One region of the Brevibacillus sp. FSL K6-6036 genome, then DNA from elsewhere that is predicted to be linked to it. Evidence: riboswitches for the same ligand, from Rfam matches in the RefSeq annotation. Region 1 holds a riboswitch; the other holds the start of a gene.
The links. A riboswitch is a leader RNA that binds a small molecule or an ion and turns the genes downstream of it on or off. The one in region 1 is predicted to bind cyclic di-GMP.
Positions count from the first base shown of each region.

Region 1 (15,166 bases):
GCTTTTTCCTAAGTTGCCGGTAGACCGTTGGATAGAAAATGTGGTTGATTTTTTGGATGATCATCTGGGCATCGTCTTTGACATGATTACGACAGTGATCGGCGGTCTTGTCGATTTGTTTGCCCTGTTGTTTTCGGGGTTGCCGTCGTGGCTTTTGATCATCGTCCTGGTGCTGCTCGCTTATCGTGCAGGAAAATGGCCAATCGCCCTGTTCTCGTTTATCGGACTTCTTCTGATCGAAAATCTGGGGTATTGGGAGCACGCCATGGATACCCTGGCATTGGTTATGACTGCTGGTCTTATCTCTGTCATTATCGGTATTCCTGTCGGGATTTGGTGTGCGCGAACGGATAGCGTCCGCAATGTTGTGACGCCTGTTCTGGATTTCATGCAAACGATGCCGGCGTTTGTCTACCTGATTCCGGCGATCTTCTTCTTTGGTCTGGGCAAAGTGCCCGGGGTCATCGCCTCCGTTATTTTTGCGATGCCGCCGACGATCCGGCTGACCAATCTGGGGATCAGACAAGTGCCAGCCGAGCTGATCGAGGCTTCGGATGCATTCGGCTCCACGGCGTGGCAAAAGCTGGTGAAAGTACAGATGCCGCTTGCCAGACCAACCGTTATGGCAGGTATCAACCAAAGCATCATGCTCGCGCTGTCCATGGTCGTGATCGCGTCGATGATTGGTGCCAAAGGACTCGGGGCGGACGTGTACCGCGCCGTTACCCAGATCAAGATCGGTGCAGGCTTCGAAGCCGGTCTGGCAATCGTCATCATGGCCATTTTATTGGATAGGATCACCCAAAGCATGGGGAAAAAGAAAAACGCCTAGGAGGGGTCTTCATGAAAAAGAGATGGAGCACAGGAATCGCAGCCGTATTGGGAATTAGCTTGCTGATGGCAGGCTGCTCGGGAGCGCCATCCGCGGAGCTGCCAAAAGATAGCCAGGGCGGCCAGTCCGCAGAAGGTTCAACCGGCGGTTCCGGCGGTGTCGGAGCCCAGGTCGACTACAAAATCATCGGGATCGATCCGGGTGCTGGCATTATGAAAGCGGCAGAAAAAGCCATCGAGGAATACGACCTGAAGGATTGGGAGCTGGTCGAGGGCTCCGGTGCCGCGATGACCGCCGCTTTGACACAGGCGTACAAGGACAAAAAGCCAATCATCATCACAGGCTGGACACCGCACTGGAAGTTCTCCAAGTATGAGCTGAAATACTTGAAGGACCCGAAAGGCGTGTTCGGAGCAGGTGAAGAGATCCATACGGTTGTGCGTAAAGGGTTGAAGGAGGATCAGCCAAGCGCGTATGCTTTCCTCGACAATTTCCATTGGACGACCGAGGACATGGAAAAAGTGATGCTGGACATTGCAGACGGGAAAAAGCCCGAGGAAGCAGCAGCCGAATGGGTGAAAAACAACGAAGAAAAGGTAAACAAGTGGGTTGAGGGCATTCAGCCTGCGGACGGCAAGAAGATTTCCCTGGCGTATGTAGCGTGGGATTCGGAAATTGCCAGCACGAATGTCGTCAAGACCGTTCTGGAACAAAAGCTGAAGTACCAGGTCGAGCTGAGCCAGGTGGAAGCAGGTCCGATGTGGGCTGGCGTAGCCAATGGCGATGTGGACGGAATGGTAGCGGCATGGCTGCCGACCACTCACGCCGATTACTATGAAAAGCTGGGTAAAGACGTCGAAGACCTGGGCGCGAATCTGGAAGGAACCAAGGTTGGACTCGTCGTTCCTGCTTATATGGACATCGACTCGATTGAGGATTTGAAGAAGTAAGGACAAATCCGGTGAGAAAAGGCTAGGTAAGCGAGCAAGTAGGGAAGCGGATAAGCAAATAAGTTAGCGGGTAAGCAAGTAAGAGTGAGCAAGTAAGTGAGTAAGTAAGCAAACAAAGATGCAAGCAAGGTATCTAAAAGAAAGACAGCCCTGTTCCCGATTCATTCGGGTGCAGGGCTGTACTTTTTTGTATTTATAGACCTGGAAGCTGCAGAGGTGAGGAAGCTAAGGAACACGGAACACGACCTACCCGGGTTACTTCGGAAACGCGACCGTGACCTTGAAGTAGTCTCCGTCGATCTCAATCTCGAGACGTCCTCTCTGGAGCTCTACGATGCTTTTGGCAATCGCCAGACCGAGGCCGGAGCCTTCGGTATGCCGTGATTTGTCACCCCGTTTGAACCTCTCGAACAGTTCTTCGGCATCGAAGTCGATCTCGTAGGCGGAGACGTTTTTCATGGTGAGGATGACTTCTGCGTTTTGCTCGGACAGGGAGACGTACACGCGCGTATTCGGCATGGAATACTTCAGCGCATTGACGATCAGGTTTTCCAGTACTCTCCACGTTTTGTTGCCATCCAGCTTGGCAAACATCTGCTGCTGCTCGACCTGCACGCGGAAGGTGAGCGAGGACTCCTCGATCTTGTCACTGAACTCCGCCAGGGCCTGATTCAAAAGCGAAGCCACGTTGACGTTCTCCACCTGCAGCTCTACCGCTCCGCTGGCCATCTTGGATGCCTCGAACAGATCGTCGATCAGCACCTTCAGCCGCTGGGTCTTTCTGTCCAGCACCTCGATATAGCTTGCGACCTCTTCAGGCTTCAGATTTTCCCCTTTTAAGAGATTGACATAGTTGACGATAGAGGTGAGCGGCGTTTTCAAGTCGTGGGAGACGTTGGTGATCAGCTCCGACTTGAGCCGTTCGCTTTTTATCTGGCCTTCGACGGATTCCTTGAAGCCTTGCTTGATATTGTTCAGGTTGTCGGCCAGGCGGGACAGGTTTCCTTTTCCTTTGCCTGTCGCGATGATCTGGTGGTCCAGATTTCCGGCTGCCATCTCTTCGGCACCGCGGAAGATTTTGTTCATCAGGCTGATTCTCCTGAGAATGTACGGAAGCACGATAGTGAGGTAAAACAGGCAGTAAGCTCCTGAAACCAACAGGAAGAGCTCTTCGCGACGATCAAGGGAAATGAGAGCGACCAATGCGCTCACGGGAAAGGCAAGCGACAGGCCAACCATCAGGATGAGCTTGACCAAGATGTTTCGATTGGCCAATACATCCGTGAGCAGTTCACGGTATTTGACAAACCAGCTTTTCTGCCATTGCCGCTGCCACAGCTCTCGGTCCCGTAGCATCCGAGCGGCCTCTATCAAGCAGAGCGTAACGTAGGCTGCGGCGAACGATTCCAGCCCGAGGATAATGAGCTGCTCGGGACGAAGAGGCAGCGAAAAAAACGAGACGGAGATGGCCAGCACAACCGCGCAGAAGACGGCAAAGAACAGCACGAAGATTCGCAGGTCAACGGGAATGCGCCGCAGCAAGAAGAGCGAGCCTTCGACAAAGGAGAGCTCGGCTGCGCGCTTGCGCAAATACAGGAACAGTCCGACCGCAGCTACAGCGGTGATGACGAGCAGGGCGCATTCCTTGAACAGCCTTTCGCGGATCGCCGCATAATACTGCGCGTTGGAGTGGATCAGGCTGTATCCTTCCACATTTTTCGGGACGTAGATGATCCCTTCCCAGTGATTGGTTTGAAAAAAGTGATTGATCCAACGGAAGCTGTTATCCGTTTCGTTGTCGCTGTTAGGAAAGCGGATGGAATAGACAGAGTTGGATTTCAGTTCTTCCACCGAAGGAGGGGTCGGTACATTGGTGTACACCTCGTCCCTGTTCTTGTTCACGATGTAGTAGCGGAATGACCCGCTCCGCAAAGCGATGCTATCCTCCAGATCCCTGTATTCCTGGTCCTTTGCGGCAACGGCTTGCTTCACCGCTTGCCGGAACGATTCTTCCTGAGACTGGCGTATCTTTTGCAGTTCCTGGTCTCTTGCCTGTTCCAGCTTGGGGACATTCGCCGCTTTTCCGGAAGCCTCGGCTTCCGCGATCAGTGAAGCGTAATGCTGGTTGATTTCTTCCATTTGCCCCGCAGAGCTGCTCGCGAAATCGCTCTTGAGCTGCTCGTATTGATCTTCTCCGAGCTTCTCCATATCTGTTTTGTCGGGATACCCCCGGTAGTTGAAATGAAGCCTTTTGACCATGTCGATAAACTGGCTGAGCTCCTCCTGGAAGCCATTTGTCTTGTAGTAGCGGTCCTGTTGAAGGTAATCGGTCCGCAAAGCGATGTCCGCCGACGCCAGGAAAGAAAGAGAGGTCATACACAGGAACAGCAGGGAAACCAGAATCAGCCCCAGCTTATTTTTCGATTTTGTATCCAATTCCCCATACCACCTTTAAATATTTCGGTTCCTTCGGGTTGATCTCGATCTTTTCCCTGATTCTTCTCACATGTACAGCCACCGTATTTTCGGCGTTCATGTACGGTTCCTTCCAGACCAGCTCGTATATTTCTTCAATGGAGAAGACACGGCCCTTGTTTTTCATCAGCAGCTCGAGGATTTTGTACTCCGTAGGGGTCAGGCGAACCTCCTCGTCATCGACAAAAACCGTCTTGGAGGTCGTGTTGAGGACTAGCCCCCTGACGTGAATTTCGTCTTCGCCCGCAACATACGTCCCCAGATGGGTATAGCGCCGCAGCTGCGATTTGACCCGCGCTACCAGCTCCATCGGGTTAAACGGCTTCGTTACATAGTCGTCCGCTCCGACGTTAAGCCCGAGGATTTTGTCCGTATCCTCCGATTTTGCCGACAGCATGATGATCGGAATGTTTCGGCTTTCCCGGATGGCAAAGGTCGCTTTGATCCCGTCCATCTGCGGCATCATAATATCCATGATAATGAGGTGCAAATCCTCGCTGTTTAACACTTCCAAAGCTTGAAGTCCGTTCTCCGCTTTGAATACCTTGATGTTTTCGTTCTTGAGATAAATTTCGATCGCGTCGCGGATTTCTGCTTCATCGTCCACGACAAGCACATTATACTTGGACACGCCAGCTTCCCACCTTACGAATCTTTCTTGTGTCTGTTCATTTCCCGAACCGAGGAGATATTTCTATCATACCGGGTACTTTTTACAAAAGGGCTTTGAAAATCCTTACAAAATTCTTACGAAAAGAAATGATAGGCGAAAAAGAAAACAATGACCCGCAAGACAGGGCACCTGGTAAAGTGTCCGGCTTGCGGGTCAAAGCTCAGCATTCGGATCAAAGCTCAGCAATTTTCCGATGATGCTTTTTTATGGCAAACAATGATCGTGCAGAATTGTGCTGCGTTTTTATCAGCCGTAGCTCGCATAGGCGATAATGCCTTCTTCTTCGTCTAGAACGAGTTCCAGTCTGGCCGAATAAGGATCGCGGTGCATGTACGTCTGCAGCCAATAACGGATCGCTTCAATAATGTTGATTTTGATAAAGATCTGCTTGCGGTCGTTGGCGTACACTTCAGCGGAAAAACCGTAGTCCTCGTCCCACATCAGCTCGACGGCAACCTCTTGCGGCTGAATCTGCTTTTTGCTCGCCACATGCATGCAAATGGCGTTTATAATGTCCTGCTCAAGAATTTTTATCGTTTCCATGTATCCCATTCCTGCTTTTTACGCTGGTTTTTAAAGAGCAAGTAAACCTTCCGGATCACAGCGATCAACACGATGACCGCGAGGATGTTGATCATGAATCCGAGGATGGAGCCGAGTACGCCCAAATCGCTGAACAGGCTGCCAAACAGCAATCCTGCCAGACCGCCGACGAGCAGGCCTTTCATGAAACCGCCTTTGCTCGGTGCAGCAGTAGATGTATTTTTTACCGGTGTTGTGGAATTCGTGGTGTTGTTGTTCGTCGTCGCATTTACATTGGAATCCGCTTTGTTCGGCGTCGTTTTTGTAGGAGCGATAGACTTTTTGCCGGATTTGTAGCCTTTGGCATCGGCGTGATCGGTTACAAAGCCAGTTGGAGCCAGTACAAGGACAAACGCAATGACCAACATCAGTAATTTTTTCATTATAGGAAAAGTCATCTCCTTTTTATTTTCCGTCTATATATAAGTCTATGATTATTTTCCGGCTTATTCAACCGGTATTGATAGTAAATGATGATTTGTCACAGATTGTATGATATTTTTTTGTTCGCAAAATAGTCCTCATTTACTACGCTCAATAGGTTATGAGTATGTTATTATAATTTTGCTATAGTATTTTTAACCTAATTAAAAATTCTGAAAAAGGCAAACCCACTGAAAGGCGGGGACGCAAAGCCACGGGTCTAAGGCTGCATAAAAATGCGGCTACGACAGCCGGGTTGCCAGACCGAAGCAAAGAAGCTGTCGGAATGGCAGTCTTCTTTTTTTTGTGCCCAAAAAAGAAGGCAGGTCGTCGCGTGTAGGGGGATAGGGAGGGATCATATCCATGGGAAACAGTCTCAAGCAAAAACTGATTGTGGTGATGAGCATCCTGCTAATTATCAGTTTGATTTCTGTATCTGTTGCGAGTTACTGGAGCTCCTCGAGTATTCTGGAAACGAGCCTTGACAAGGAAGCCGAGCTGAGCGCAAAAAATCTGTCTGAACAGATTGAAACGTTTTTTAACAGCAAAATTATCATTCTCGAAACGATTTCCAAAATGATCTCGGAAGACAACGATCAGGCAAAGGACCTGAAGCTGATTCAGGACGCCCAGAAGCAACACCCGGAGTTTGAAACCTTCTTCTTTTCCTACGACCTGACCGGAAACCGTGTCATCAACTTCAAAGGCGAAGTGACACAGGTTTCCGACAGGGAGCACTTTCAGGCTGCGGGAAAAGGCGAAGGGAAAGTGATCATCTCGGAGCCGGTCGTCTCCAAGCGTACCGGCAACAATATCGTGACGATCATCGTACCGCTGATGAAAAACAACAAGCAGTACGGGTACATGGGGTCTACCATCCCGATCAACGAAATTCAGACAACCGTTTCCGAGGAAACCTTTGGGCAGACAGGCTACGCTTTCCTCGTCAGTCAAAAAGGAACCTATGTCTGGAATCCAAATGAAGAGTTGATCCTGAAGGAGTCTCTGGCTACTACCGATATTCCGCAGCTGCAGGAGGCTTTCCAAGCGATCCAAAGCGGCGGAGAGGGAACGGTTCAGTACGAGGCGGATGGCAAGGAAATGTTCGCATCCTACGCGTCTACTGACCAACACTGGGGGGTATTTATTGCCGCTCCATCTGAAGAGCTGCATGCCCCTATCGCTGAATTGATGGTGAAGCTGTTGATCATCTCCGGTGTCGCTATCGTTCTCGCTATCGCCGTCGTTTATGCCGTGGCAGTCAGCATGGTCCGGCCTATTCAGCGTCTGAACCAGGTGGTGCAGGTGGTGGCGAAGGGCGACTTGACCAATAGCGTGACCGTGCAAGGAAAAGACGAGATCGCCGTGTTGTCCCGCGATTTCAACCAAACGGTGAATCATTTGAAGGACTTGATCCAGGGTGTCTCCCTGTCTTCGGATGAGGTGCTCTCCTTTACCAAGGAAGTATCTGCCGGGATAGATCAAGCGACCCAGGCAGTAAACCGGATCAGCAGCTCTGTTCAACAAATTGCTGACGGCGCCGCAGCGCAGGCTGGCAGTGCGCAGGAAGTCGCGCTTTCGATGAATGATATGGCCGTCGGCATCGTGAAGATTGCGGAGACATCCTCGCGGGTATCGGAATCTGCGCAGGAGGCGGCCAAACAGGCTGAGCAGGGCGCTACGGTGGTAGATCACGCCGTGCAGCAAATGACGAGTATCGGAGAGGGCACTGCCAAGGTGTCGACAGCCATCGAAAAACTGCATGCGCGGTCCCAGGAAATCGAAAGCATTCTTGACACGATCAGCGGGCTGACCTCACAGATCAATCTCCTCGCCTTGAACGCATCGATTGAAGCGGCACGGGCAGGCGAGCATGGCCGCGGCTTCGCGGTTGTAGCGGGTGAAGTGAAGAGTCTGGCGCATCAGTCTGAAGAATCGGCGGCGAAAATCGCTCAGCTGATCCAGGAAATCCAGCAGGATACCGCGGAAGCAGTCGAGGCGATGGATGCCGGGAATAAAAACGTGAAAGACGGTGTTGAGCTGATCGAGGAAGTGCGAGCCATTTTTGATCGCATCATGAGCGCATCGCGCAATGTAGCAGACCACATCCTCGAAGTCTCCGCCGCTTCGGAAGAAATGTCGGCCGGTTCGGAAGAGGTAAGCGCATCGGTGGCAGAAATGCACGCCATCGCCAACCATGCATCCGAGGATGCAAAAAATGTGGCGGAAGCGACACATCAACAACTGCGTACGATTGAAGATATTGCCGAATCCGTCGGCAAGCTGCAAGATGTGGTGGATGAAATGCAGAAGAGGCTTGGGAAATTTACGCTGTAGCCATACGCTGTGGCCATTTTGGATATCAGTAGGAAAAGCCTCCTGCGAAAGGGGGGATGCCTCTGGGAGATAGCAGGAAACATCTGGAAAGTGTTGAGGCAGAAACAAAGACAAAAGCATTGGATCTGGAGGAGAAGAAGATGAAAAACTGGAAAAAACTCATGATGGCAAGTACTGTAGCCGCTGCTTTGCTTGCGACAGGCACAGTCGGCAATGCTTCGGCGATGAGCTCTGTCGCGGCGGCCAATCAAAATGCTGTATACGCGAAAAATACCGATCTGAAACAGGAAAATAAAAAGTTTGAGTCCCGCCTCGATGCGATCATTAAGCGGGGGTACATCCTCATCGGCACACCGGGTGACTACAAACCTTTCACATATTTGAATCCGAAGACTGGCGAGTTTGAAGGTTACGATATCGACGCCATGAAAGAGTTTGCGAAAAGTCTGGGCGTAGAAGCCCGCTTCGTCCAAACCTCCTGGCCGACATTGATGGATGACCTTTTGGCTGACAAATTCGATATCGCTGTTGGCGGCGTTACCCGCAATACCGAAAGACAGAAAAAGGCCCACATGAGCGAAGGCTACATCCAATTCGGAAAGGCTCCGCTGATCCGCAAAGAGGATAAAGACAAGTACAAAACCGTTGAAGACATCAACAAGCCGACTGTCCGCATTGGCGTGAATCCAGGCGGAACCAACGAAAAATTTGTTCGCGAGCACCTGACAAACGCGAAGGTGACAGTAGTGGAAAACAACCTCGACATTCCGGGCCTCGTAGCCAACGGCACTTATGATGTGATGATTACGGACACGCTGGAAGCCATGGTTTACCAAAAGGCAGACCCGCGCTTGTATGCGGCTTTGACTTCCAATCCTTTCACCAAAAGCGAAAAAGCGTACATGATCCACCGCGGAGATTTTATCTTTGCCAGCTATCTGGATGTATGGATGGATGAAATGAAGCTGCAAGGCAAATTTGATGAGCTGTACAAAAAGTGGCTCCAATAGCCAAATATTGCTATAGTGGAAATATCGCTGCGTGTAGGCACGCAGCGATGTTTGCTAATTGACGAAAATGATGGTATGATATTATCTATGTTAAAAAGACATGAATACCCGGGAACGATTTTGCGGCCTCTCATGAGGTTTCAAGCGGAAACGGTTTTGAGGTTTTCTTGCTTTTTATCAATTGTTTACATGAGGAGGCCACAATCGTGATCGGAAAAGTAAAATGGTTTAATGCTGAAAAGGGCTTTGGTTTCATTGAGCGTGAAGATGGTGACGACGTATTCGTTCACTTCTCCGCGATCCAAGGAAATGGTTTCAAAAGCCTGGAAGAAGGACAAAATGTTGAATTTGACATCGTGGAAGGCAATCGCGGTCCACAAGCTGCAAACGTAAACAAACTGTAAATCCTTCTGATATAGACGCGAAAAGAGGGCTTATTCCATCAACAGGAATACAGCCCTCTTTTTCGGTCATTTTAAGTGGTAGGACATTTAGATTTAAGCAAAGGAGATTGACGCGCATTGGCAACATTTTATGATTTTGGGCTCCATCATCTGGTAGCCCGCGCCCTTAGTGACATGGGGTTTGAAGAGGCGACACCGATTCAGGAGGAGACGATCCCCACCGTCCTGCAGGGACAGGATTTAATCGGGCAGGCACAAACCGGCACAGGGAAAACCGCTGCTTTCGGCATCCCGCTCGTGGAAAGAGTGGATAGCGAAAAGGAACAGATCCAGGCGGTTGTCCTCACTCCCACCCGGGAACTGGCTGTTCAGGTAGCCGAAGAACTGAACAAGATTGCCCAGCACAAAAAAGTGACTGCTCTGCCGATCTACGGCGGACAGGATATCCAGCGCCAGATCAGGGCATTGAAAAAGCGCCCTGAAATTATCGTTGCGACTCCGGGCCGGTTCATGGACCATATGAACCGCAAGACGATTCGTCTGCACGGTGTGGAAATGGTCGTACTGGATGAAGCGGATGAAATGCTCAACATGGGCTTTGTCGACGACATCAAGGCGATTCTGCAAGAGATGCCGGAAGAGCGGCAAACCTTGCTGTTCTCGGCGACGATGCCGCGCCCGATCCAGGAAATTGCCCGCAATTTCATGAAAAACCCTGTTACCATCTCGATCAAGGCGAAGGAACTGACCGTTCCCAATATCCAGCAGCAGTATATGGAAGTGCCGGAGAAGCAGAAATTTGATGTTCTGTGCCGTCTCCTGGACATCCATTCACCTGAGCTGGCGATTATCTTCGGACGGACCAAACGCCGCGTAGACGAGCTGGCAGAGGCTCTGAACAAGCGCGGATACGGTGCGGAAGGTATCCACGGAGACTTGAATCAGGCAAAACGCGACAGCGTGCTGCGCAAATTCAAGGAAGGCACGATCGAAGTGCTGGTCGCTACTGATGTGGCCGCTCGCGGATTGGATATCAGCGGTGTTACTCACGTGTACAACTTTGACATTCCGCAGGATTCAGAGAGCTATGTCCACCGCATCGGCAGAACCGGGCGTGCGGGTAAAACAGGCTTGGCGATTACGCTGGTCACTCCGAGAGAAACCGACCACCTGCGTTATATCGAGAAGGCTACCAACCGCAAGATGGAAAGAAAGCCTGTTCCGACGCTTGCAGAAGCGATCGAGGGACAACAGCGTCTGACAGTGGACAAACTGATGGAGACGACAGGCAGCGATGAGCTGAGCATGTACAAGTCGTTGGCTGAGCAGCTGTTGGATGAGGTCGATTCCGTAACGCTGGTCGCAGCTGCGTTGAAGCTGCTTACCAAGGAACCGGACACCACTCCTGTCCGTTTGACAGAGGAAGCTCCTCTGCGAGTAGGCAAGAGAAAAACGATGGATCAGTCCAGAGGCAGAGGCCCGCGTACCGGAGCCAAGCGGAGCGGTGGAGGCGGAGGCGGCTTCTCGCGAGCGGGGCATGGAAAAGGAAGACCGGCCCAACACAACAGAAACAGAAGAGACTGGGATCGGGATCGCGACCGTGACCGCAATAGAGACTAGAGCAGCGCCAGAGCAACCTCTGCGCCGGATCTAGGCCACAAAAAGAGCCGCCAAGCGCTGATGCCGGGCGGCTTTGATTATTTTATCCGGGATGTGCAGGAGCTCTACACCCAGCCTCTTGCTCTCATCGCTTCTGCGATGCGTTTGAGAGAGATCATGTAAGCGGCTGTGCGGAAATCCGTTTTGTACTCCTGCGCGATTGAACGAACGGCCCAGTAAGACTGGGTCATGACGTCGCGCAGCTTCTGGTTTACTTCGGCTTCGCTCCAATAGTAATTCATCAGGTTTTGCACCCACTCAAAGTACGAGACGGTCACGCCGCCTGCATTGGCGAGAATGTCGGGGATGACCAAGACGCCGTTTTGGTGCAGCACTTTGTCTGCTTCGGGCGTAGTCGGGCCGTTGGCCGCTTCGGCGATGATGCGGGCTTTTACTTTATGGGCATTTTTCAATGTGATCACGTTTTCCAGTGCAGCGGGGACCAAAATGTCTACATCGAGCTCTAACAGCTCCCCTGGCTGCTGGAGGTGGAAACGGGCGTCGTAATCCAAAATGGTGGACGAATCCTTCAATTTTTCCACTTGGGACAAATCCAGCCCGGCCGGGTCGTAGAGAGCGCCTTTGGAGTCGCTGACAGCCACGATCTTGCAGCCGAGCCCGGACAGCAGGTCAGCTGCGATGCGCCCTGCATTGCCAAAGCCCTGGATGGCGACAGTCGCTCCTTGCAGCGATTTGCCCATATCCTTCATCGCTTCTTCGATGGTGTACACACAACCGCGTGCGGTCGCCTCGCTGCGTCCTTTCGAACCGCCGATGATCAGGGGCTTCCCGGTAATGACGCCGGGGCTGTAAGAACCTTTGATGCGGCTGTACGTGTCCATCATCCAACCCATAATTTGCGGGTTCGTGTAAACGTCCGGGGCTGGAATGTCTTTTTCCGGACCGACGATGTCCGCGATCGCTTCCATAAAGCCACGGCTGATTCGTTCGATTTCCGCTTTGCTGAACTCGTGGGGATCGCAAATAACCCCGCCTTTGCCGCCGCCGTACGGCAGGCTGACGACGCCGCATTTGAACGTCATCCACATCGACAGCGCCTTTACCTCATCCAAGGTCACATCCGGGTGAAAGCGGATGCCCCCTTTTGTCGGTCCGATCGCATCGTTGTGTTGGGAGCGAAAGCCTTCGAACACGCGGATACTGCCGTCGTCAAGCTTGACCGGGAAAGAAACGTACAACACCCGCTTCGGTTTTTTCAGTATTTCTACCACGCCGCGCTCCAACCCGAGCAGGGATGCTGCAGTTTCAATCTGGGTCTGCACAATTTCATACGGATTGAGGACTTCTCCCACCGATTGTTGAACCTCCTGGAAAATCGCCATAGTTCTCTCCCTCTTTTTTCTTTATTTTTAAACAATTTTAAATAGAGCAGTAATAGTAGTCGAAAAAATTCCAAAAATTGTTGAACGGAATACAAAAGTATTTTATCTGTAAGGATTAATCGAAACAATATAGAATATAGATGAGATTAATGCCGAAATGAGATGAATATAAATAGAGGGGGGAGAACTGTGGAGCTGAGGCAGATTCAGTACTTTATCGAGGTAGCCAAACGGGAGCATGTGACGGAAGCCTCCCATGCCCTCCATATCGCGCAATCGGCGGTCAGCAGGCAGATCGTCAATCTGGAGGCAGAATTGGGCGTCAATCTGTTTATCCGCGATGGACGCAACGTACGGCTGACCCCGATCGGAAAAGTGTTTCTGGAGCATATGGAGCAGGCGATGAAGGTGATTGACAAAGCCAAACGGGAGATCGAGGAATTTTTGGACCCGGAGCGCGGGACGATCCGCATCGGATTTCCCAGCAGCTTGGCGGCCTACACATTGCCCACCGTCATTTCCGCTTTTCGCGAACAGCATCCGCATGTGCAGTTTCACCTGCGCCAGGGATCGTACCGGCAATTGATCGATGCGGTGATCAAGGGAGAAATCGATCTGGCTCTCCTTGGACCGGTTCCCAAGGATGAAAAGCAGGTGATTGGCCATACGCTGTTTTTGGAGAAGATCGTGGCGCTGCTTCCTTCCCACCATCGATTGGCAGGGGAGGCTAGGCTGCAGCTCAGTCAGCTTCGCGAGGAAGGGTTCGTCTTGTTCCCGGAGGGGTTCATTTTGCGAGAGCTGGTCGTACAGGCGTGCGGTCAGCTCGGCTTTCGGCCGACCATCTCGTTTGAAGGGGAGGACATTGACGCGATCAAAGGGCTGGTGGCGGCCGGACTGGGGGTCACGCTGCTGCCTGAAATCACGCTGACAGACAATCGGCCCCGCAGCACCGTCATGATCCCGGTGACGGAGCCGACCGTTACCCGCACCGTGGGCGTCATTATCCCGGCTGACCGGGAGCTGCCGCCCACGGAGAAATTGTTCTGTGACTTTCTCAAGCAGTTCTTCAGCGTTTTAGAGGGATTTGATAGTTAGCCGCCGTTTTCTTGCGACGGAAAAAATACGCCGTCAGCAAATACGTCCATATCCAGCAGATCGCAATCAGCGCGAGCTTGTCCAAAAGCGGCGCCGTCTTGCTCAAAATAACGACGGTCATTCCGGCGGTCATCAGCCCGAGCATGGCCAGGCAAAGCCGGAAAGCTGCCCGCTTCCGCTCTTCCGATGCGATCGGCAAAAGCCGGATGGACGGAGGATGCACGATGGTGCGGATATGCTGTGTTACCTGTTTTCCGGCAGCAGCGAGGCCAAGCAGGCAAAGCGCGTACAGCAAAAGAGGCGCTTTTGCCCATGCGATCAGGGCGAGCGTCAAGAATGCCAAACGCAGATAAATCGCAAATGTCTCTCCGGTCCGAATGACGTGGCGGACGAGCACATAGAGATACGCATCGCCCTTGTCTCCGGTCAACCGATCAAAAAGGCGGATGGCCCACGTTCTGGGGCGCACCTTTTTCCGCTTGTGGGGGACATCGATAAACATATTCAGGATGGTGTAGTACAGGTCGATACGCTTGTTTTCCTTTTCGATCAGGAAAAGCCACGGCAGGTGGTATCGAGCGGCCTTGCTCATCGCCATGGCGGTCAGGATCACCATGAGCACAAGCGCAGCGGCCGCGTACACCCTATTGCTTGTCCAGAAGCCGTACAGAAACAGGGCGGCAATCCCCCATCTGGCGACAAGGAGCAGAAAAGAATCGCGCTCCAGTCGCACGTGCCGCCAGTACAGGTCGCTGCACCACATTTTCAGCAGGATGAGGCTGCCGGCGAGCAGCGCCCATGAGCCCGGAGACAAGGCTGTCCTTTTATACACCGGATAGACGATCACGGCCAAAAGCAGCATGCCGGCAGCTTGCACCAGCAGACTGTAGACAAACGCGGACCGCAAATAGTGTTTCATAGGGTAAGGAGAAGGCGCCAGCATGGCCAGATCGGCTTTTCGCAAAAAAGTGCGAACGGAGGCCGGAGCCACAAACACAGCGGTCAACAGGCAGGCGGCCAACTGGGTCCAGAAGGTGCCGGTCAGGGACTCGGCAACCCTCATGTACAGGAAAGCGGCCAGAAAATAAAGCACCACCAGGCCGAGCGAGTTGCTTCCGGCTACTGCTCTCTTGGCGTACCTCTGCCCTGTTTGCCAGGCGGCCTGCAGCCTTGTCGCGTAGAGTGGATCAAACGCCATGGCACATCACCCCCGCACCGCAGCCAAAAACAACTGTTCAAGCGTAGCATCCGGCAGCCCCGCCTGCTGGCGCATCTGCTCAAGCGTGCCGTGAAGCGACATATTCCCGCCGTGGACGATGACGAAGCGGTCCACATACGTCTCCGCAAGGCTCAGCACATGTGTCGACAGCAAGATCGCCGTCC
Region 1 covers NZ_CP150173.1:4,888,442-4,903,607, reverse strand. Annotated here, with positions in the region: gene NST37_RS23950 (proline/glycine betaine ABC transporter permease) at 1-832, shown strand, start outside; gene NST37_RS23945 (glycine betaine ABC transporter substrate-binding protein) at 844-1,782, shown strand; gene NST37_RS23940 (sensor histidine kinase) at 2,038-4,218, opposite strand; gene NST37_RS23935 (response regulator transcription factor) at 4,196-4,888, opposite strand; gene NST37_RS23930 (YxcD family protein) at 5,177-5,473, opposite strand; gene NST37_RS23925 (hypothetical protein) at 5,461-5,895, opposite strand; cyclic di-GMP riboswitch class I at 6,107-6,199, shown strand; gene NST37_RS23920 (methyl-accepting chemotaxis protein) at 6,299-8,272, shown strand; gene NST37_RS23915 (transporter substrate-binding domain-containing protein) at 8,413-9,282, shown strand; gene cspD (cold-shock protein CspD) at 9,486-9,686, shown strand; gene NST37_RS23905 (DEAD/DEAH box helicase) at 9,861-11,306, shown strand; gene NST37_RS23900 (Glu/Leu/Phe/Val dehydrogenase) at 11,411-12,688, opposite strand; gene NST37_RS23895 (LysR family transcriptional regulator) at 12,878-13,783, shown strand; gene NST37_RS23890 (ABC transporter permease) at 13,755-14,981, opposite strand; gene NST37_RS23885 (ABC transporter ATP-binding protein) at 14,988-15,166, opposite strand, start outside.

Region 2 (15,166 bases), 1.1 Mb from region 1:
AGGCATTACTAGTGAGGATATCGATGCGATTGTCCTGTGTACCACGACTCCGGATCAACAGATTCCTTCTACCGCGCTGATCGTCAAGGAAAAAATAGGTGCAAAAAACGCGATTCCCTTTGATTTAACGCAGGGAGCTTGTGCAGGAGGCATTTACTCCATCCTCTTTGCTTCCCATCTTTTGCAGAATCAGTTCATCAACAATGTGCTGGTTATCGGGGCAGAAGTCCTGTCGCGATACATCGATCCGACGGACCGGATTACCAAGACGTTTTTTGGGGACGCTGCCGGAGCGATCCTCCTTCAAAAAACAGGTGAAGGCAGCGGATTGCTGGCATGGGATCTAGATTCCTATTTAAATCTGGCAGTCACCCTGCACGGCGGAGGTACTGCACGGATGCCAGAGGGAGCAGACCTCAAAACCAGCCATTTTATCAGGATGAACGGCAGAGAGGTCTGGAAGACGGCCACCCGAAACTTGCCCCTTTCGATTAAAAATGCCGTGCATAAGGCCGGATTGCAAGTATCGGATATTGATCACTTTATTCTGCATCAAGCCAACCTGAATATCATCAAGAAAACGATGGCGGCATTGGACGTGCCGATGGAGAAAACGACCGTAACCATTCAGGACTATGGAAATACGGGGGCTGCTTCCATTTTTTCCGCTCTGCATAAATCTTTGGAGGAAAAAGCCATTAAACCAGGGGATTATCTGGTGATATCCGCCATTGGCGCCGGATTTTTATGGGGTTCACTATGTTTGCAATATACAAAAAACGAGTAAAGGAGAATGGGTTATGATTAAACAAACGGTAAGAGAAAAATTTTTGGAAACATATAAATTGAACGTTTCTTTGGAAGAAGTGAAGGATGATCAGCCATTGTTTGGTCCCGACTCGCCCTATGGCCTTGATTCCATGGATGTTCTGATGTTCATCAATCTGATCAAAAAGGAATATGATCTGGACATTGGTGCTGTCAATACAGACACGTTTAAAACGATTAACAGCATTGTGGCCTTTATTGAAAAGCAAAAGGGCGCACAATTGTCAAAATGATCGCAGAAAGAAGGGGGGCCTCCCCCTTTTTTTCATGGATGCGGATAATTGCCGGGTTAAGGAGGCAAAGCCGTTTCAGATAAAGAACGTTTCTACATGCAAACTATCGTGAAGGAAGTCGGGAACCAATGGAAAAGAGGGTTGAAATCTATTGGCTTCATGTCGATGAAGAAATGCAGCCTGCACATCTGAAGAGCTGTTTGGAAGTACTGGACCAAGAAGAAAGAACGGTGTATGAGAGATATCTCGTCGATTTCAAAAAAGTAGAGTTTTTGCTTGGACGGATGCTGCTCAAGAGCATGATCGGACAAAAAAGGGGAGTCCTCCCGGAAGAAGTCAGGTTTATCAAAAATGAGTACGGGAAGTTGTTCCTGGACAGCCGCCACGTGGCGGGTAGCATCAAGCGACCGTTGTTTTTTAATTTGTCCCATTCAGGTAGAATGCTGGTATGCGCCTTTTCCGAGATCGAGAAGACGGGGATCGACGTCGAAGCGGTCAAAAAGGATTGCTGTTTTGAAGTAATGCGGACTGTTTTCGTGCCAGAGGAAATAGCCTACGTCGAGCAGCAAGAGACACCTTCCATGAAGCGAGAGGCATTTTATCAGGTTTGGACGAGAAAGGAAGCAGTGATGAAGGCGCTTGGGAAAGGCTTCTCGCTGCCGCCTCTGTCTTTTTCCGTGCCGCTTGCCCGGGGCAGAGTCGACGAGCAGCCGTTTTCCTATTATACATGTGCACCTTTGGAAGGGTATATGGTTTCGGCAGCGGTAGAGCGAGAGGAAGGAGCGGACATTCGGTACGAGGTCCAAAAAGTCGGGTTGGCCGAATTGAAGGCAAGCGTACGGTCCCGTACACCCAGCAGTGCATTCTACGGATAAAATATCTATAGACGCGGTTCACATCGATCTTATCGTATACCAAAATCCAGAAGATACCACTCGAATGAACAGGTCTCCAATTGTTGAACACAGGTCTTGCGATTGGGGGGCTTATGATTCGGGCAGGTGTCTTTTTTGTTGCAATAGCTTTATCGTCTGTCAGTGTCATTGCTATTGCCATATAAACAGGAAGCTGTTGAAAAGAAGCTAAGAAAAACTCAGCAATAGGAAAAGCCAAAAAAATTTACGATAAAAGTGAAAGATAGTCGGAAGGCCCTCCGTCTATACAGTGACAAGGAGGTGGAACCCAGTTGGATGATAATGTCGGCGCACGTATCGAGCAATGGTTTCTGGCATACAGCAGCGATATTTATCGCTTTCTCGTTTACTATACCGGACGCACGGATATAGACGATCTTGTACAAGAGACCTTTATTCGCGCCCTGAAATCACCTCAGCAAACAGAGATTGCAAACCCGAAAACATGGCTGTTTGCCATTGCCAGAAATGCGGCCATTGATGAGAGGCGCAGAAAAAAACTGATCAGCTTGCTGCCGGAAACATTCCTGCAGCATCTTATTTCCCGGGACAAGACACCCGAAGAGTCTTTAGAGTTGAGCGAGAACAAGCGCATGCTCTACGACATCATCAATCAGTTGAAACCCTCTTACAGAGATGTGTTGATATTGCGCGGGATCAAGGGATTGTCCAGCAAGGAGACTGCGGAGATATTGGGATGGAGCGAAGCCAAAGTGAATCTCACTATGCATCGGGCGATGAAAGCTGTTCAGAGCAGCAGGCAAGTTTCTGTTATGGAGGCGATGAAAAATGCCGTCACGAGATGAACAGAGAATCTGGGAGGATTTAAGGAGTTTTCCTGATCAAAAACTTTCTTGGGAGCGAAAACAAGTGATGTTGGAGAACATTCGCGAAGAGCGAAGAAAGATCAGCAAGCAGCAAAAGCGAGCAAAATACGTATGGGTGGCGAACGGGCTTGTCGCATGCGCAGCGGTGTTTTTCGTTATCTGGATGAAACCATTCTCTACTCCGGTAGAAACATCGGCGAGTCATGCTTCTATCGACCCGGCCTATGTTGAGGCTGCCCAAAAGGCAATTAAATCGGCAGGAATCAACAAGGAAATTCTCTTTGATGAGTTTGAGAAAGATGGAGATTACGATATTATCCGGAAAGCGGATCGAGAGGCCATTGTGACATTTTACCCGAATACGACAAAAGTTCGTACCATCTTGGTAGAGTGTGCGGTCAATGAGTTGCCGACGAGTTATCAAAAATATGTCGATACCGCCCAAAAGGCATTCAAAGAGGCCAATCAACAAGTCGTTTTTCAACAAGCCCGTTTCTTTAAAAGCGATGAAGGAACAGACCTGTCATTTTATTTAGAAAATCAACAATACGTCAGCGTCGATGTGAATACAAACAGAGTGACCAATTACTCCCTGGATTACAAGCTGGATGATGTGGATAAAAAGTATGTGTATCAGGCCCAAAAAGCGCTCATGCTCCTAACGGGCAAGCAGAGCTTCTCATTTTCGCATGCCAATAAACGTTCGGGTAAAGTAGAAGAAGTGTGGACACTCAAGAATGAAAATGAGCGGTATACTGTCCGGATCGGTGCGAAATCCTCCCGAATATACAAGGTTGACCACGTAACGGACCGATATAAAATAAACTCGAAAGAAGAAGCGATCTCAGTGACTAAGCCGCTGATTGCAAGCATATTTGGAATCGATATCGCCGGGTACAAGGCGGATGGCGGCAAAGATTGGGGAGGCTATGTGTTGACCAGCGAAGGGAAGCCGGTTATCAGGGTTATCATTCATGATTTACATATCGGCGATATCTCAGGCATTTACGTTGAATGGGACGAATGACGGGAAAAGCTACTGACTTGTTGCATGGTCGGTAGCTTTTTTGTGTCTTGGTTTTGATCGGCAGCATTTATCCCCCTTAGCCAGCAACCGCCAAAATGGTTTATACAGCTTGGACATCTCATTGACCTATTGCTACAATAATATGGGAGAGTTGTTAGCGGCTGTTGTCCCAAAAATAGTTACAGCTGAAGCAAAATAGGAGAGATATGCTTGAAAGCGATTATCGTAGACGATGAGAGGCTTGCATTGAGAAGAATGGAAAAGCTCCTGAAGGAACAGAACGCGAACACTCCCATTCACTTGATGGGGTCTTTTCAAGATCCGCATGCCGCATTGGAGGCCGCGAAGCAAGAAAAACTGGATGTAGCGTTCCTGGATATTCAGATGATCGATATGGATGGATTTGAATTGGCTGAGCACTTGTTGAACATTCAGCCGCAACTTCACATTGTTTTCGTTACCGCCTTTCAAGAGTATGCCGTGAAAGCCTTTGAAATGAACGCACTCGACTATTTGTTGAAGCCTGTCCATCAGGGCAGATTGGCTGTGACCCTGCAACGGGTGGCAGAATCCGCCGGGAAGACCTCGGTCAGCTACAGCAGCCAAAAACATATGACACTCTGCTGCTTGCAAAGCTTGCATTATCTCGATCAACAAGGCAACGAACAATATCTTCCCTGGAAAACACTGAAGGGGCAGGAGCTGTTTGCGTATCTGGTACACTATCGGGATAAGACAGTGAGCAAGCAGGTTTTGATAGATTTGCTCTGGCCTGATTACGATTCAGTCCGGTCGAGGACACAGCTGCATACGGCCATTTATCAGATTCGGAAAATGATTAAGAGCATTGGCTTCGATTTGGAGATTAAATACAAGGATGAAGGGTATCGACTGGTGTGGGGAGATGTGAAGCTGGATGTTGAGGAATGGGAAGCCTTGGTGCGAGATGCTCCCAAAGTTACAGAAGAGACATTGGAACAGCACTTGTCTATCATGGCCAAGTACACAGGCGATTTTCTGGAGGAGCATCCGTATTTGTGGGCAGAGTACGAGCAGGAGCGCTTGCGGTTGCTCTGGTTGAACCATGTCAAGCAAATTGCTGAATATTACGTATCGGTTGAACAATATACCGAGGCGATTTTGATTTATCAAAAGATACGTGAAAAGTTTCCAGTAATGGAAGAGGGCTACTTCTATTTAATGAAGATATACGCCATGTTGAACCACCAAGGCGAGGTGAGCAAGCAGTTCAAGCTGATCTCGACCAAGCTGAGAGAGGAATTCGATGTTGCTCCCAGCAAGGAACTGACGGAGTGGTATGAACAATGGAAAAAAGGGGATCAAACCTAAAACGGACAGGGACGGGCAAACCATGAAAATGAGACTGTTATCAATGCTTCTGATCGTGGCCGGAATCGTTGTGCTGAGCTATCCAACACTGGCTGAAGAGTATCAGGACTACCGGCAGCAAAAGCTTGTCGAGGAATGGCAAAACAGTTTGCAGAATATTTCCAATGGGGAAGAGGCCGCTGGATCAAATCCTGCACCGGCAATTCCTTCCTCAACAGAAGATAGCGAGACAGCGATAGAAAGTGCCGATGCTGCGACCGAGAAGGAGAACGGGAAAAAGCCGGCACCGGACTTTGGCAGCTATAAGAATATGGAAGGTATTTTGACGATTGAAAAGATTGGTCTAATGCTGCCCATTTTGCACGGTGCATCAGATAACAATATGAAAACGACGGTTGCGAGCATCGAAAACACCGGGAGGGCCGGGGAAGTCGGCAATTATGCCATCGCTGGACACAGAAACTTTACATACGGTCGAAATTTCAATCGATTGGATGAGATGGCTGCAGGAGACAAGATCGAGGTTGACAACGGCAAGAGCAAATTTTCCTATACCGTTACAGAAAAATTGTATGTAAAGCCCGAAGAGGTGTGGGTTTTGGAAGGGAACGGAAAAGATAAGGAGATTACGCTCATCACCTGCCATCCGATGCACAATCCGACACACCGACTGATTATTAGGGGAAAAATGACAGAGTGATTGATATTTTTCAAGAAAAGATAGGATGAGGCTCCCTTTTCTAGTAAAGTTATGCTATTATTTTTTTAGTATATTTGATTTTAAAACTTTCAAACGATAATGGCAAATCTAATGAAAATTAGAGACGCAAAGCTATAGGGCCTTCCTTGTGTATGCAAGATGGCAGCCAGCTACCGAAAGGGGAGTTTTTTTGTGTTTTTTCGACGACTTTCGATGACAGTGGTAGGCATGTGTTTGCTGGCGGCTCCAGCGACTGCGTGGGCGAGCTCCGCTCCTTCCTTTATTGATGTAAGCGAGCTCAATAATGGAATCGTCAAAGTTCAACACCATCATTCGGCACAGCCAGTCAATGAAAAAGTAAAAATCACGAAAGACAACCAGAACTTCTATTATAGCGTAAAAGACAACAACCGTTTCCCACTACAGCTAGGAGATGGCAAATATACGATTACACTCCTGCAACACGTTGCGAACAATAAATACCGTTCGATAGAAAGCAAGGAAGTGAACCTGACGGCATCAAGCCCGCAGGCCGTTTTCCTGCAACCGATCCAGATGATCTACTGGAACGACAAGACGAATGCGACCGCAAAAGCCAGAGAGCTGACCAAGGGCTTGAAGACCGACAAGGAAAAGGTACAAGCTATCTACAATTATGTGATCCAAAACGTCCAGTACGATTACCCAAAAGCCAATCAAGTTACGAGTGAATACATCCCTTCGGTAGATGCGACATTGACTGCAGGGCAAGGCATCTGTTACGATTACGCATCGCTGTTTGCCGCCATGCTGCGCAGCCAGGGGATTCCTGCCAAGCTGGTGATGGGACGGAAAAACGACATCCCGCAATACCATGCCTGGAATGAGATTTACTTGAAAGAGACGAACGAATGGATTACGGTCGATACAACATATGATTCGATTATGGTAAAGGGAACGAAAAAGCCGGCCATGATCAAGAATAAAAGTGAATATGTCATAGAAAAGCAGTATTAGGACACGATGCAGGAACTGCTCAGAAGCCGCTCCCTCTCATAAAAGAGGCGGGCGGCTTTTCGTTTTCTCCTATTCAGAATAAATTCAGAGTGATCTTTTATAGTGTGTTTTGTGGCTTAACAGCCAAAACCATACAAATTTTGATGTAAGTCGCCACCAAGAAAGAACAGCTTTAGACACTTACAAATAAAGAACAATGGAGAGGAGGAAGCAACGAAAAAAACATGCTCTCAGGATTGTGCAAGGTGTCATATTCTTCTTCCCCGGCGAAAAGGGGACTGGCAGCATTATCAAAACTTCATATGGGTAATCGCTGCTAGAGTCGTACGACCTTGCCAATTTAAACATGCGAGGTGAACGTAGTTAAGATGTGGCAGCGAAAGAAGCTTTTATCTGTTTACTTAGTATTCGCTTTGCTGGTGAATCTCTTCTTGCCATCCGCGTTTGTCAGTGCCAATGAAGTACCGATGAACGCAGGAATCACCAGTGAAGAAGGTGCCCCAACAAGTGGCGAGGTGTCCGAGCCGGGAACGGATCAAGAACCAGGCGCGGAGAATCCAGAGCCAGGTGCGGAGAATCCAGAGCCGGGTGGGGAGAATCCAGAGCCGGGTGGGGAGAATCCAGAGCCGGGTGCGGAGAATCCAGAGCCGGGTGCGGAGAATCCAGTGCCGGGTGGGGAGAATCCGGAGCCGGGTGCGGAGAATCCAGAGCCGGGTGCGGAGAATCCAGTGCCGGGCACGGAGAATCCGCAGCCGGGCACGGAGAATCCGCAGCCAGGTACGGAGAATCCGCAGCCAGGCACGGAGAATCCGCAGCCAGGCACGGAAAATCCAGGAACCGGAACGAATCCGGTGCCAGACCCGCCACCGCCACCACCGCCCCCAGCACCACCTGTAGAGCCCGAAAAATCACCAGAGAACATCATAACAAAAGTGGTGATGAAGGATGAGGAAGGTAATAACATTACCGAGATTCGTCCTGATCAGGGATCAATGGTAAAGATCATCTTCGACTGGCATCTTCCGGAGGGGCACACCTATAAGGGTGGCGACACTTTTACCTTCGATCTGCCGGACAAATTTAAGGTAGACCGACTTTTGGATGGACCTCTCACGGGGGACGTAGGGACATTTGAAGTAACACCGGAAGGCACCGTTACCTTCACTTTTAGCGAAGATGTGGAGAATGACGAATTCGTCGGTACGTTTGAGGTTTGGCGAACCTTTGACGAAAGCAAATTTTCCGGGGGAACGAAGCAGCAGATCGAATTTCCGTTCGGAGAAACGATCAACGTTCATTTCAAAGCCAATATCCGGGAAGAAATGGACAAGCAAGGAACAGCCAAGAAAATGAACCCAAGCGAGATCGACTGGGTTGTCGATTTTAACAAGGGCGAGCAAAAGATTACAGGCGCGACCTTCCAGGATAGCATACCTGCCGGACTTGAACTCGTTTCTTCTTCTGTCGAGGTATATGAGCTGGAGGTCATGCTGGACGGAAGTGTAAGGCAGGGAAGTGCTGTGACGATACAGCCAACAGTCTCCGGCAATCAGTTCCAGCTGGTCTTTGGAGATATCGATAAAGCGTATCGCGTCAAGTACAAAACAAATATCCTTGAGGCCAAAAATACGACATACACCAACAATGTGTCGGTTACGGGCGGTTCGTACGCAAAGGACGATTCAGCATCCGTCAGTGTGGCATTCAGCGAACCGCTCGCGAAAAAGTCTCTTGATTACAAGTCTTCTACACAAACCCTCACTTGGTCCATTGAGTACAATTACAATGAGCAAGTGATTGCACCGGGAAGTGCCTGGATTGTCGATACCTTTGAAACTGAGCAGACTCAGGAATTCCTCAAGGACACACTGAAAGTCTACGAGGTTACCATCGACGAAAACGGTAAGGCGACCCGGGGAAACCAAGTGGCTTCTAATGAATACATCATAGACGATACACTTCCAAACGGCTTTAAACTGGACTTTCCGAACGGCGTTCAGTCTGCCTATGAAATCATTTACGACACAAAAGCGAAGGACCGTGTTCGCAAGAGTGTCAATGTGACGAACAAGGCAGAGATGTACGATGGCACGACTAAACAGGCAACGAAAGGGATGTACCAGGTCATCTTTTGGAAGGACGCCAAAAACGAGGACATCAACTACAGCACCAAGACCATTCTCTGGAAGATGTATCTGAACTATGACAACTATCAAATGGACGAAGTTGTCATCACCGACCACTACAAGGGCCAAGGGATTGAGCTTGACAAAGATAGCCTGAAAATTTCCGGATTGACAGAGGGGACAGATTACACGATCGAGCCCATCAACAATTATCGCGAAGGGTTTACGATCAAGTTCAATCATCCGATCAGCACGAAAGTGGACATCGAGTACAAGACAAAGTTTGACCCGAACTACTTCAATGCCCATGACATTACCAACCATGGAAAGCTGACATGGCTTGAAAACGGAGTGTCATACGAGAGGGAAGATTCGGCAACGGTTTCCTCGGACCGTTACACCAAGAACAACGGGAATAAAACGGGGACGTATAACCCTAAAACGAAAACCATCACCTGGATCATCGATGTAAACTACAATCTGCAAGAGATTAACCAGGCGGTGATCAAGGATTTCTATCAGGGAGAGCAAACATTTGTCAAGGAATCCCTGAAGGTGAATCGTTTGAACCTCCAGGGTGGAGCCGACCAGGTAGAGGTTAAAGAAGAGCTGCCGAGCAGTGCGTATTCGTTTGAAGGCGGGCTGAAGAACAGTGAAGGTCACGAAGGCTTTGCACTGACGTTTAAAGATCCCATCGACTCTGCATATCGCATCACGTACCAGACGAGCCTGAAAGGCCATGAGGTCTTGGCAGAATACATGAACGATGCAACCATGAGCGATGGCGGCGGGCCGGCGTTGTTTGCCCAATCCGCTTCGGTGAAGCCAAAGCATGGTGGGGAGTATATCCTTAAACAAGGCAAGCAGGGAACAGGGGCAGATGCAGAAAATGCGTTCTGGACCATTTACCTGAATCGAAATCAGTCCTGGATCGATGCCGGTGCGAAAGTAACGGACAAGCTGTCTGACAATCAAGTGCTCCTTCCGGAATCCTTCCAGCTCTATCAGACGGTGGTGGATGCCAACGGGGTAGTGAGCAAAGGCGAACCAGCCGATCCCGCGGACTACGAACTGAAAGTTCTTACGCCAGCGGATGGGGAGCATAGCTTTGAATTGATCTTCAAAAAGCCGATTGAGAGCGCCTATATTTTGGAATACAAGTCGTTCATCATCGCGGAAAATGGAGAATACATCAAGAACAGCGCCGCTTTTGCCGGAAGAACGTCCCTGGCTGACGATGGCAGTGGACAAGGTGGAATCAAAGTCAGCTTGTCAGGAGCTGGCGGAGGGGCGTTCCCTGCTGGGAAAGCATTCATCAAAATCGTGAAAACGGATGCCGCATCAGGTGAATTATTGGCAGGAGCCACATTCGAACTGTATGACAAGACAGGCAAAATGCTGCTTGAAACGCTTGTAACCGATGAACAGGGAGTAGCAGTAACAAAGAAAAAATACAGCTTTAAAGAGTATGTACTCAAAGAAAAATCGGCCCCATCTGGGTATCTCGTCGATGAAGCGTACGCAAGCGGCAAATTGATTGCTTTCAAAGAAGACAAAGAAATTTCGGTTACAAACCAAAAAGGCGACTGGAGCTTTAAATTGACGAAAGTCGATTCGGAGGATGGCGAGAAGAAGCTCGAAGGCGCTGTCTTCAAACTCCAGCGGAAAAACGGCGATAAGTTTGAAGACGTTGCTGACCACACTTCGCTTGTAACTGACGCAAACGGAGAGCTCTATCTCGCGAAATTGGAGCCTGGAGATTATCAGTTAATCGAAACAAGTGCGCCGAAAGGGTACAAGCTGGATGAAACACCGATTCCTTTCACGATTCGGCCAAATCAGACTGCCGTGATTCCATGGACGATGAAGAATGTTGCGAATCGCGGTTCAGTAGAACTCGTGAAGGTAGACGAGTTTGACCATAACATTACGCTGGCAGGAGCGGTATTTGAGCTCCGCGATGCAGACGGCAAAACGCTGCAGTCGAACCTTTCAACAGATGAAAATGGCAAACTGGTGATACCAGACCTGAAGGCAGGAAAGTATCAATTTGTCGAAATTACAGCTCCAACTGATTATCTGGTCAGTCAGGAAACATTGGAGTTCGAGATCGTAAATGAAGGCGAAGTCGTACAGAAAATCTTTACGAACAAGCTGATCCCGGGTTCTGCAACACTGACCAAAGTCGATTCCAATCGACCAGACGTCAAGCTGGAAGGTGCGCAGTTCAGAGTGTTGGACGAGAACAAGAAGCCGATCCTGAGCGGACTGTCCACGGACAAAAACGGTGAATTGCACGTTCCAGATCTCAGACCTGGCCTTTATTATTTCGAGGAAACACGAGCACCCAGCGGTTATGTCATCAAAGACAGACTAACTGAATTCGAGATTAAAAAGAATGAGATTACAACCGTAACGATCGGGAACGTCCGCTACTCTGGCGGAGGCGGCGGTGGAACGCCACCGGTAGACCCACCCAATCCACCAGTAGACCCGCCAAATCCTCCGGTAGATCCACCGAATCCACCGGTAGACCCGCCAAACCCACCGGTTGATCCGCCGAATCCGCCGGTAGACCCGGAGAAACCGGAAAAGCCTGAGAAACCAGGCAAGGACAAGCCGGACAGACCGGATCGGGACGAGCCTGAAGAGAAACCAGAAATACCGGGCGTTCCGTCCAAGCCGTCCAAGCCTGGCGAGCCTTCCATGCCGGAAGTGCCTGTCACGCCAACTCCGGTAGAACCAACACCGGAAAAACCTGTAGATCCAGCGCCGGTGACACCGGTAGATCCGGAGCCAACTACCCCAAGCCCGAGCGTGCCTACGAGTCCAACGAAGCCCGTTGAGAAAGTAGACAAGCCTGTCGGCTCGGTGAAAGTGCCAGAAGGCGGAACGGCAACCATCGGCAAACAGCCTAAGCATGGTACTGTCACAGTCGATCCGAGCGGCAAATGGGTATACACGCCTAACGGCGGTAAAAAACAAAAAGATTCGTTCTCGATTATTGTCAAAGATAAAGACGGCAATGAAGAGGAAATGCTGTATGAGGTAGATGGAGATGTTCCAACTGGCGGCATCCATCCGGACAAGGCAGCCAAAAAGGTCCTGCCGAAGACTGGAGAAGAGAGCCACCTCCCGCTTCAGTTGGCGGGAGCCGGCCTCATTGTTCTTGGAGCGTGGCTCTACAGAAGAACCCGTTCCATGCGCAACATGTAACGGAATTACGCACATTCAAACGGACATCAATAAACCATAAGCCTGCTTGGGGCTGTCTCGCAAGTAGTTGTACTGCTGGCGGGGCAGCCTCTTTTTATTTGCGGGAATGCTACGGCTTGAAGCATATGGATATGGAATCGCGCGGCCAATGCAATAAACAGGGCGACAAAGGAAAACCTATCCTCATGAAGGGGGATGGAATGATGGATGTAACAGAAAAGCTCTGGGCAGAGCTCGAAGAAGTGATCGATCCGGAAGTAGGTGTGAACATTGTCGATCTGGGCCTGGTATACGACATTGCGGTCGATGAGGAAAACAATGTGACTGTCACTATGACGTTGACCATTCCCGAATGCCCGCTTCGCGATATGATCGTCAGCAATGTGGAAGCCAAAGCCAAAAGCATTCCAGGGGTAGGGAACGTTCATGTCAACCTCGTTTTTGAGCCAAGATGGAGTCCGGCCCGAATGAATGACCGTGCGAGGGAAGAGATCAGAAATCGAAGGGCCCATGTGTAAGCGGCCGGGAAAAGTCTGAACAACAAGCTCCAAACAGCATGACAAAAAGCTCAAGCCTGACATACTTGAGCTTTTTGCCGCTTCACCAAAACGGGCGGTCCGATCAGGAGCCAACAGCAGCAGCGGATCAGTGAAACCCTGAAGATTTCTACACGCACCCTTTTTTGCACAGTGATATGCAAGATTGCTGGCCCGCGGAAGCAGCATAGAAAATAAATCGGGAATTCAAAGGAAAGAATAGACTTGTTCTTTCCCGTAAGTTACTCTATAACTTGAGTGCGCCCCGAAAAAACTGCACTCATGTAGAACGATGTTGCTAACCGATAGATGTACATCCTTTATGAATTCCCATTAGGGAGGACCCGATTTTATGTGTTGCATCGCATTCATGCGTACAAGGTAATGTAAGGTACAGAACATGTATAACCTGTCCATTTTTTTAGAAATGGTCCAGGTTTATTTGTGCTGTGCCTTTTTCATTCCCTACTACGAATGAATGAGGTGCTTTTTATGCCCAAAAATAGACGGACATCCAGGGGAAAATCCCGGATCTCCTCAAACTTCTCTGCACAACATTTGTTGATTAATAAACAATTGAGCAAAGACATGATCGACATGGCGAAGATAACGCCGAATGATACGGTAATAGACATCGGCGCCGGCAAAGGGGCGATAACATTCCCGTTGGCAAAAAGAGCGGCAAGAGTCATCGCTGTGGAGAACGATCCGGTTTTTGCCGAGAAGCTGCTCGATAAGATGCAAGGAGTAGCGAATATTCGGATGAACAGGCAAGATTTTTTACAGTTCAACCTTCCCAAAAGTCCGTTCAGTGTCGTGGCCAATATTCCATTCTCCATCACCACGCCGATACTCGGGAAGCTTCTGGACGACCCTGCTGTTCCGTTGCAGAGAGCCGTGCTCATCATGGAAAAAGGGGCGGCCAAACGGTTTACCAGTGTGCGGATTACGAATCCACGAATCCTGAAATGGCGGATGTGGTTTGATCTCAGGCTCGTCCGGACAGTATCGCCAGACCATTTCTCACCGCCCCCAAAGGTCGAGTCAGCAATAGTAACGATCTTCAGAAAGCAAAGTCCATTGGTTCCACTGCAAGCTCATGCAAGGTTTATGGCGTTGGCCACTTATATCCTCCAGCAGCCGCAAGCGCCTGTCTTTGCGGCCTTACAGGGAATTTTTACCCCTTCCCAAATCAAGCATGTGGTAAAAGCGTTGAGACTGGAGCGGAATCAAGCGGTGTCTTCTCTAAATGAGCAACAGTGGGGGGAGCTCTTTCACTCGATGCTCCGGTATGTTGACCCAAGCCGATGGCCGAAGGTGCCAAAGAAGAAGATGCCGAAGATTCCGAGGGCGAAGGCGCCAAAGATGCCAAAGCCAAAAATGCCAAAGATATCAAAGCCAAGGATGCTAAAAAACCCAAAACAAAAGAAATAATCTTTAAAACAAAGCAAGAAAAACACGAAAAGCGATAGAGATGAAAAAGGAGAAAAACGCGAAAGTCTTTGGGACACCTACCTAGGCGAAATGGAAAAAGCGGAACACTCTTTTAAGAGTCCAACCTTTGAAAAGCACCGGGAACCGGCTGCTTTTGGACGCGGTTCCGCTTTTGGAATGCAGCCGGCCAGTACAACCCTCGAGCAGGTGTCCCACCGTACTTTAAGCGGTTTTCTCCTTTTTCATCTCTCCACCCAAGCTCGAACAAAGTTTTCCTTACAAAACCGAAAGCAAAATGTAAGGTAGATCAATAGCTACTTGTCTGGAAACTGGTTACAGTTAATACAACGAGAAGCAAACCGACTGCCATTTGAGTTTCGGGAATAAGCTTGGGAGGAATAAATGTGAAAGCATCTGTACTTGAAGTCAGAGACGTTCAAAAAATATACGGAAATCGAGGAGAAAGTCAGTCGCATGCGTTGAAAGGAGTATCGCTGACTATCCAGGAAGGCGAATTTGTCGGAATCATGGGTCCTTCCGGCTCCGGAAAAACGACGCTGCTGAATGTCATTTCCACACTGGATCGCCCCACGGACGGATTCATTCAGATCGCCGGAACGGACATCACCCAGATGAAACAGAATCAGCTTGCGGACTTCCGTTCGCAAAAGCTAGGCTTCATTTTTCAGGACTTCAACCTGCTGGAAAACTTGACGGTGTATGAAAATATCGCCCTGCCCCTGTCGCTGCAAGGCGTCTCTTCGAGCGAGATTGCCCCCAAGGTGCACAAGGTGGCGCAAACGCTGGGGATTCAGGAGATATTGCAGAAGTACCCGGTCCAGATTTCCGGCGGGCAGAAGCAGCGGGCTGCGGCCGCACGTGCGCTGGTGCATGATCCGGCCATTCTGCTGGCTGATGAGCCGACCGGTTCGCTTGACTCCAAAAACGCGAAAAGCTTGCTGGAGACGATGACCGATCT
Region 2 covers NZ_CP150173.1:782,155-797,320, forward strand. Annotated here, with positions in the region: gene NST37_RS04070 (ketoacyl-ACP synthase III) at 1-787, shown strand, start outside; gene NST37_RS04075 (acyl carrier protein) at 801-1,061, shown strand; gene NST37_RS04080 (4'-phosphopantetheinyl transferase superfamily protein) at 1,190-1,936, shown strand; gene NST37_RS04085 (RNA polymerase sigma factor) at 2,248-2,781, shown strand; gene NST37_RS04090 (hypothetical protein) at 2,849-3,829, shown strand; gene NST37_RS04095 (response regulator) at 4,040-5,179, shown strand; gene NST37_RS04100 (class D sortase) at 5,202-5,879, shown strand; cyclic di-GMP riboswitch class I at 5,971-6,057, shown strand; gene NST37_RS04105 (transglutaminase-like domain-containing protein) at 6,072-6,875, shown strand; gene NST37_RS04110 (collagen binding domain-containing protein) at 7,244-12,217, shown strand; gene NST37_RS04115 (metal-sulfur cluster assembly factor) at 12,418-12,735, shown strand; gene erm (23S ribosomal RNA methyltransferase Erm) at 13,246-14,187, shown strand; gene NST37_RS04125 (ABC transporter ATP-binding protein) at 14,592-15,166, shown strand, end outside.
Region 2: it holds a riboswitch for cyclic di-GMP, as region 1 does, so the genes downstream of both, NST37_RS04105 (transglutaminase-like domain-containing protein) here and NST37_RS23920 (methyl-accepting chemotaxis protein) in region 1, are expected to answer to the same signal.